DNA from 2 places in the Mesorhizobium sp. M0408 genome. Region 1 is predicted to be linked to the other one. Evidence: predicted binding sites of a transcription regulator. Region 1 holds the regulator's gene; the other holds the start of a gene.

Region 1 (4,185 bases):
GGCATAGCCGACATAGAGCGGGGTGAAGCCGAAGCGCATGGTCGATGGCGCGCGAAAATCGCCGATCACGCCACGTTCGATCAGCGCGCGCATGACCTGGTAGCCATGCTCATGCATGAATGAAATCTGGCTGCCGCGTTTTTCCCCATCGCGCGTGCTTTCGAGCGTGAGCCCGTAAGTGCCGCACTTTGCCTCGACAAGCTCGATGAACAGATCCGCCAGTGCGATGCTCTTCTTGCGCACCGCCGTCATGTCGACATCGTTCCAGATGTCGAGCGCGCCCTTCAGCGTGCGCATCGACAGGACCGGCTGCGTGCCGCACAGAAACCGGCGGATGCCGGTGCCGGCCGCATAGCCTGGCTCGAAGGCGAAGGGCCGTGCATGGCCCCACCAGCCGGTGAGCGGCTGCTGGATGTCGGAAAGATGCCGCTCAGCCGCATAGATGAAGGCAGGCGCGCCCGGGCCGCCATTCAGATATTTGTAGGTGCAGCCAACGGCAAAATCGGCGTTTGCCTTGTCGAGTTCGACTGGCATCGCGCCGGCGGTGTGGCAGAGATCCCAGACGATCATCGCCCCGGCTTCCTGAGCCCTGCGCGTCAGCGCCGGCATGTCGCGCAGTTCGCCCGACTTATAGTTGACGTGGTTGACCAGCACCACGGCGGTGCGTTCGTCGATCAGCTCTTCGATGGTCGGCGCGTCGACCCCCGAGAGGCGCAGCAGCGTATCTTTTCGCGTCGAAACCACACCCTCGGCCATGTAGAGGTCCGTCGGAAAACTATCGCCCTCGGCGACGATGACCTGCCGCTCCGGTCGCATGGCCATGGCGGCGTGCAGCAGCTTGTAGATGTTGACCGATGTCGTGTCGCAGACCACCGTCTGGCCGGCCGCGGCACCGATCAGGCGCCCGAGCTGGTCGCCAAGTTCAAGCGGCATGTTGAACCAGCCGGCCGTGTTCCATGCGCGGATGAGATCATGCGACCATTCTTCGGTCGCGGCCTTGTGCAGTTCATCGAAAGCGGCACGTGAAGCAGCTCCTAGCGAATTGCCGTCGAGATAGATCACTCCTTGCGGCAACACAAAGCGGTCGCGCATCGCGCGCAACGGATCCGCGGCATCCATCGCCTTTATGGCCACGAGATCGGGAATTCCTGTCATGATTTGTCTGCTCCCCCAAGATCCAACGCAACGCCGGACACGCATCGACTGTTCTTCCATTACCTGGTTGCGCGCAGCAAGGCTCCACCGGCGAGAAGCAGCCTGACCAGGCGGTGGAAACCGGGACTTAACCCGAGGTTGGCGTTTTGAATTCGTTTCGTTCACGGTGCATTGACCAAACCGCACAGTCGATACGGGTTCAATTCCGTGCCTTTTGCCGACCGACGGCCGATGCCAGTGCCGCCTTCTAGGAGGCCAGAAGGGCGCAAACGAAAGCAGAATCAAGGCGATGAGGCTCGCGGCGGTGAAAATGCGGTACGCCGGTAGGGGACGTCGTTTGTTTCCCGAGCCTTAACGCATTCATTAAACTTTAAACAGTTGCGGAACACAACTGGAACAGATAGTGTTTGTTCTGGGTTTGTTTTTCTGATTCTGTTGGGGGTCGCTATGCTGACACGCAAACAACACGAACTGCTTATGTTCATCCACGAAAGGTTGAAGGAAAGCGGTATCCCGCCTTCATTCGACGAGATGAAGGAAGCGCTCGATCTGGCTTCCAAATCCGGAATCCACCGGCTGATTACGGCGCTGGAGGAGCGCGGCTTCATTCGCCGTTTGCCCAACCGGGCCCGTGCGCTGGAGGTGCTACGCCTGCCTGACTCGATCGCCCCCGGCCTCAATGCGGCACGCAAGTTCTCGCCGAGTGTCATCCAGGGCAGCCTTGGGCAAGGCGCCCCTCGGCAGGGCAAGCCGACATCGTCGCGTGTCCCTGCAGCCGGCAATGACGACGATGTCGTCGCCGCCGTTTCGATCCCGGTAATGGGCCGCATCGCGGCCGGTGTGCCGATCGATGCCATCCAGCACCAGACGCATTCGATTTCGGTGCCGCCGGATATGATCATGGGCGGCGAGCATTATGCGCTCGAGGTCAAAGGCGATTCGATGATCGAGGCTGGCATTTTCGACGGCGACACGGTGATCATCCGCAATGCCGATACGGCGAGCCCCGGTGAGATCGTGGTGGCACTGGTCGACGAGGAGGAAGCGACGCTGAAGCGGTTCCGCCGCAAGGGCGCCTCGATCGCCCTGGAAGCCGCCAATCCGGCCTACGAGACGCGCATCTTCGGACCAGACAGGGTCAAGGTGCAGGGCAAGCTCGTCGGACTGATCCGCCGCTACTGAGCTCCGCCCTTGGCGCCGGCTTTGGGGTTGTCGGCCCTGCGGTATGGCGGCAGGCCCCGTGCCGCGCGTGAAAATTTCCGCTGCACGTGCCAGGGCCGGTATGATTTTTCGACGGCGAAGCGGATCTCGGCGCGTGTTGCCGCTTGTGGATCGAAATAGACGGCGGCACTTCCCGCGCGCGCCAGTTGCCGTTTGGTGACGACGAGGACCAGCCGGTCGTAGTAGCAGGGGTTATGGGCGGTGGCGTCGTCGATGACGATCAAGCTGGCAAAGGCGCAGGCTGGCCGCGCAGTATCGCGGTCCTTGGCTTGCGCGATGATCGCGCCGGATGGATGCATGGCAAGGCAGAGGCCGTCCGTGCAAATGAACGGCATGCCCGGCGGTAGGTCGGCCGGATCGGCAATGTCGAATTGCGGGTCGTTCTTTCCAGGCGTTTCCGGCGCGACGATGGCCTCTGATGTGAGCGCGCGTTTCCAGTTGTCGATGGTGAACTCATTCGGGCGTGCCCGGTTGACCGCGAGTTCACCGCTGCCGATCGGCAGCGCGACCAGCCGCGCGTCCTCCGAGACCAATACGTCGGGTATGCGTGTCTGCGTTGTCGTCAGCAAGCCGGCGAGCGCAAAAGGAAGTGCCGCCAGCCGCAACCAGGTCGTCGCCATGCTGGCAATGACGAGGGCGATCGTCACCAGAAGGACGGATCTCAGCGAAATCAGCCCGACCGCATCGATCGGCGAGCGCTCCGAGATCCACCCGGACAGGGCGATCATCGCCGTCAGCCCCTTGCCCATGACATAGAGGAAAGGGCCATCCGCACCGAACGGCATCGCCAGCGCGCTGAGAACGGCGAAGGGCATGACGACCAGTGAGACGATGGGCATGATGGCCAGATTGGCGAACAGGCTGAGCGGCGCCACGCGCTGGAAATGCCATATGGCGAAAAGCGCCGTGGCGCTCCCTGCAATGATCGAGGTCATCGCCAGACCGCACATGCCCAACAGGACCTTTCGAGTGGCAAAGCGTAGCGGCGACCGCCGCGGTGGCGGCGTGGTGGCCCTGCCGGCGCGGTAATCGGACCAGCCTGCATAGGCGCCGACAAGGGCCGCCGTCGCGGCGAAGGACATCTGGAAACTCGGACCGACCACCTCGTGCGGCGACACCAGGATGACCGCGATGGCCGAGATCGCCAGGTTGCGCATGGTGAGCGCGGCCCGGTCGAACAGCACGGCGATAAGCATCACCGCCAGCATGATGAAGCTGCGTTCGGCCGCAACGACAATGCCGGAAAAGACGAGGTAGGCCGCAATCGAAAAAAGCGCGGCGGCCGCGGCATATTTCTTGACCGGCCGTCGCGATGAGAAATCGGGAAACAGCGCAAAGGCACCCCGCAGCAGCGCCATGATGGTGCCGGCGACCAACGCCATATGCAGCCCCGAGATGGAGATGATGTGGTAGATGCCGGTGCGCCGCATCGCTTCGTTGATCTCCTCGGGAATGCCGGCGCGCACGCCGACGATCAGCGCAGCAGCAATCTCGCCCTCGGCACCGCCGATGCGGCTGCGGATATGGTCGGCGATCGATTCGCGCGCGTCTTCGATCGCGGAAGAAAGCTGCGCGGCAAGCGGCATGCTGCCCGACGACACGACTTTCGGATTGCCGAGAAAAAAGCCGCTGCCGCCGATACCGGCGAAATAGCTGTCGAAGGAGAAATCATAGCTGTCGGGCCGCACCGGGCCGGTCGGCGGCAGCAGCCGCACATAGCCGGTGATCTCGGAACCGGCGGTCAGCTCAGCCGGTATCTTCATCGCCGAAACGCGGACCCGTTCCGGCATGTAGCGCAGTGTCGGCCTG
Region 2 (4,185 bases), on a different contig from region 1:
ACCTTGGCGGCGTCCGGAGGGGAACCGGCCTGAGGAAAATGGCTGCGCCATCGGGCAGTCCCGGTTATGATCGCGGGCAAAAGCTCCAGGAGGAACGAAGATGAAAATCGACGGCGCGTGTCATTGTGGCGCTATCACTTACGAGGCCGAAGTCGATCCGGAAAAGACCACCATTTGTCACTGCATCGATTGTCAGAAGCTAACCGGAACGGCCTTTCGCGTCACCGTGCCGGCGTCCGAGGACAATTACAGGATCACCAAGGGCACGCCGAAGATCTACATCAAGACCGGTTCGAGCGGCGCCAAGCGCGCCCAGGCATTTTGCGGTGAGTGCGGCTCGCATCTCTACGCCACGTCGGCGGGCGAGGGACCGAAGGTTTACGGTATCAGGGTCGGCACGGCACGGCAGCGCGAGCAACTGGTGCCGAGAAAGCAGATCTGGCACCGCTCGGCGCTGCATTGGCTGCCGGAATTCGAAGGCACAACCATCATCGAGGAGCAGTAGCGCCAGACCCGGGCGAAGCCTCCGGTTCCGGCGTAGCTCTCAATCGTCGCCTTCGACGACCCTTAGCCTCAACTGCCCGGTTTTCGAATCGGCGACGCGCGGGCTGATTTCCGCTTTTGCTCCGCTGCCATTCGAACCAGCGGTGTCCTCCGCCGGCTGCACGCCAAACTCCAGCGCCTCGATCTTTTGTCCGCGCCTGGTCACCTTCGATGTCGAGACAAGGATGTCCTCGATATCCTTGGCCGATTGACCGAAATGCGTCTGCAATTTGCGCACCCGCTCGTCGAGCCGGGAGACGTCTTCCATCAGCCGGATAACCTCGCCCTGGATCAGGTGTGCCTGCTCGCGCATGCGGGCATCCTTGAGGATCGCCTGGATGACCTGGATCGACAGCATCAAAAGCGATGGCGAGACGATGACGATCCGCGATCGATGCGCCTTCTGGACAACGGCCTCGAAATTCTCGTGGATTTCGGCGAACACCGATTCTGAGGGCACGAACATGAAGGCGGTGTCCTGCGTCTCGCCCTGGATCAGGTATTTTTCGGAAATATCCCGGACATGCACCTCGATGTCGCGGCGGAAAGCCTGTGCGGCGGACTTCTGCAGGTCGGCGCCTTCGGCGGCACGGATGGCATTCCACGCCTCGAGCGGAAACTTTGCGTCGATGGCAAGCGACGGTGCGCCGTTCGGCATCTTCACCAGGCAGTCGGGCCGGCTGCCATTCGACAAGGTCGCCTGGAATTCATAGGCGCCGTGCGGCAATCCGTCGGCGACGATGGCTTCCATGCGCGACTGGCCGAAGGCGCCGCGCGTCTGCTTGTTGGAAAGGATCGCCTGCAATTGCACGACCTGGCCGGCCAGCGACTGGATGTTGCCTTGCGCGATATCGATGACCGCCAGCCGTTCCTGCAGCTTGGCGAGGCTCTCATGCGTCGATCTCGTCTGCTCGGTCATGGTCTGGCCCAGGCGGCCGGTCATGGCATCGAGACGCTGGCCGATCGACTGTGTCAGTTCCGCCTGGCGCGCCCCGAACACTTCGGCGATGGCGCCCATGCGGCCCTGCATTTCCGCCTGGCTTGCCAAGATACCAGCCATCCGCCCCTCGGCGTCGCGGGCGTGGTCGGCGGCTTCGGCGGCCGCCACTGCACGCGCCTTGGCCGATCGCCAGAGCGCAACGACGAGCGCCACGAACAGGCCGAGGAACAGCATTGCGCCGAAACCCAGGGCTTGGCCGAGCGTGATCGTGGTGGCGCCGAGGCGGGCGACAGGTTCGGACAGGATGGTGGCCAGATCGTTCATGTCGACAGCATAGATGATTCGGTCTGCCGGCACAGATCAAAACGTGAACGACCCGAAGGCGCCCCGGTTGACGCTTTTCCTGCGAGGTCTTAGGTGAGACGCCATGTCGATCAAGCCGCTTATCATCCTCCCCGATCCCGTCCTGCGCCAGGTTTCAAAACCGGTCGAGCGTGTCGACGGCGATCTGCGCAAACTGGCCGGCGACATGCTGGACACCATGTATGACGCGCCCGGCATCGGCCTCGCAGCGATCCAGGTCGGCGAACCCTTGCGCATGCTGGTGATCGACCTGGCCAAAGAGGACGAGACGCCGGCACCGCACGTCTTCATCAATCCCGAAATCCTCGAAAGCTCCGACCAGCGTTCGGTCTACGAGGAAGGCTGCCTGTCGATCCCGGATTACTATGCCGAGGTCGAGCGTCCGGCGGCGGTGCGGGTGAAGTTTCTCGACCGCGACGGCAAGCTGCAGGAGATCGAGGCCGAGGGGCTGATGGCGACCTGCCTGCAGCATGAAATCGACCACCTCAACGGCGTGCTGTTCATCGATCACATCTCCAAGCTGAAGCGCGACATGGTGGTCAAGAAATTCAAGAAGCTCGCCAGGGACAAGGCGCCGGGCAAGATGGTGGGGTAGGCGTCGACGAAATGCCCCTGCGTGTCATCTTCATGGGTACGCCTGAATTCTCCGTGCCGACGCTGCGGGCGATTGCCGGGGCCGGGCACGGGTTGACGGCCGTCTACACGCAGCCGCCGCGCGCCGGCGGCCGGCGCGGGCTCGAACTGACGCCGTCGCCGGTGCAGCGCGAGGCGGAGCGGCTGGGCATCGAGGTGCGGTCGCCGGTGTCGCTGAAGAGCGAGGCGGAGCAGGAGGCGTTCCGCGCCTTGCGTGCCGACGTCGCCGTGGTCGTCGCCTACGGATTGCTTCTACCCAAACCCATTCTCGAGGCGCCGCGGCTCGGTTGCCTCAACGGTCACGCATCGCTATTGCCGCGCTGGCGCGGCGCTGCCCCTATCCAGCGCGCCATCATGGCCGGCGATACCGAAACGGGCATTATGGTGATGCGGATGGAGGAAGGCCTCGACACCGGGCCGGTGGCAATGGTTGAAAAATGTCCCATTGGACCCGACATGACGGCCGGCGATCTGCACGACCGGCTGATGGTCCTCGGTGCTGCGCTGATCGTGCAAGCGCTCGAACGGCTGGAGCGGAATACGCTGACATTTACCACACAGGCGGAGGTGGGGGTGACCTACGCCAAGAAAATCGATAAATCGGAGACTCGCATAGACTGGCTGCGACCTGCCGGCGACGTGCACAACCAGATTCGCGGCCTGTCGCCCTTTCCCGGTGCATGGTGCGAGGCCGAAATCGGCGGCCGCGTGGAACGGCTGAAACTGCTTCGCTCGACGCTCTCGCAAGGCGCCGGCGAACCGGGAGGAATTCTCGATGACCGGCTGACGGTCGCCTGCGGGTCAGGCGCGATCAGGCCGGTCGAAGTTCAACGTGCGGGCGGAAGGCCCATTGCCGCGCAGGAGTTTCTGCGCGGGGCCAAGCTCGAAAAAGGAATGAAATTGTCATGAGCATGATGTCCATACGCGCGGCGACGCCGCGGGACCGCGAGGCGATCCGCCTTGTCGAAGAACACGCGTTCGGCCAGCAGACGGAGGCCGGACTGGTCGACGCGCTGGTCACCGGCGGTGATGCCGTCGTCGAACTGGTGGCGGACGAAGACGGGCAAGTGGTCGGCCATATCCTGTTTTCACGGCTCTTCGTGCAGAATGGCGGCAAGAGTTTCCCGGCGGTGGCGCTGGCGCCTCTAGCGGTCGAGCCGTCGTTCCACGGCACCGGCATCGGCGGTGCGCTGGTCCGCGAGGCGCATATCCGCCTGAAAGCTGCCGGCGAGACGCTCGCCGTGGTGCTCGGCGATCCGGCCTATTATGGGCGTTTCGGCTACAGCCGTGCCCGTGCCGCGAAATTCGACAGCGACTACCAAAGCGAGGCTTTGCAGGCGCTTGCCTGGGGCGAGGCGCCGGAGACCGGCAGGCTGGTCTACGCCTCGGCCTTCGGCTCAGCCCTCGCCGCCTGATTTCGCCTCGATCCGGGAATGCCGCGTTTTCGCCTCGACATCGAATATGACGGCAGTCTCTTCGCCGGCTGGCAGCGCCAGGCCAACCAGCCATCGGTGCAGCAGGCGATCGAGCAGGCGATCGAGAAGTTCTGTGGTGAGCAGGTTTCGCTGCGCGCCGCCGGCCGCACCGATGCCGGCGTCCATGCGACCGCTCAGGTGGCGCATGTCGATCTGATCAAGGCATGGCCCGGCGACAAGGTGCGCGACGCCGTCAACGCGCATCTGCAGGCGGCCAAGGTGCGCATCGCC

What was found. The regulator LexA, encoded in region 1, represses DNA repair genes until DNA is damaged. The targets are predictions, from matches to a motif close to TGTTCNNNNTGTGTTCNG.
Region 2: NKI67_RS10570 (DNA recombination protein RmuC) is a predicted target of LexA. The motif match lies at 1,840-1,857, and genes of this name have one in related genera.

Annotation. Positions count from the first base shown of each region.
Region 1 covers NZ_JAMYRO010000013.1:170,288-174,472, forward strand. Annotated here, with positions in the region: gene kynU (kynureninase) at 1-1,155, opposite strand, end outside; gene lexA (transcriptional repressor LexA) at 1,603-2,337, shown strand; gene NKI67_RS17520 (ComEC/Rec2 family competence protein) at 2,331-4,185, opposite strand, start outside.
Region 2 covers NZ_JAMYRO010000007.1:96,693-100,877, forward strand. Annotated here, with positions in the region: gene NKI67_RS10560 (cation diffusion facilitator family transporter) at 1-33, shown strand, start outside; gene NKI67_RS10565 (GFA family protein) at 101-505, shown strand; gene NKI67_RS10570 (DNA recombination protein RmuC) at 545-1,807, opposite strand; gene def (peptide deformylase) at 1,911-2,441, shown strand; gene fmt (methionyl-tRNA formyltransferase) at 2,459-3,388, shown strand; gene NKI67_RS10585 (GNAT family N-acetyltransferase) at 3,385-3,894, shown strand; gene truA (tRNA pseudouridine(38-40) synthase TruA) at 3,913-4,185, shown strand, end outside.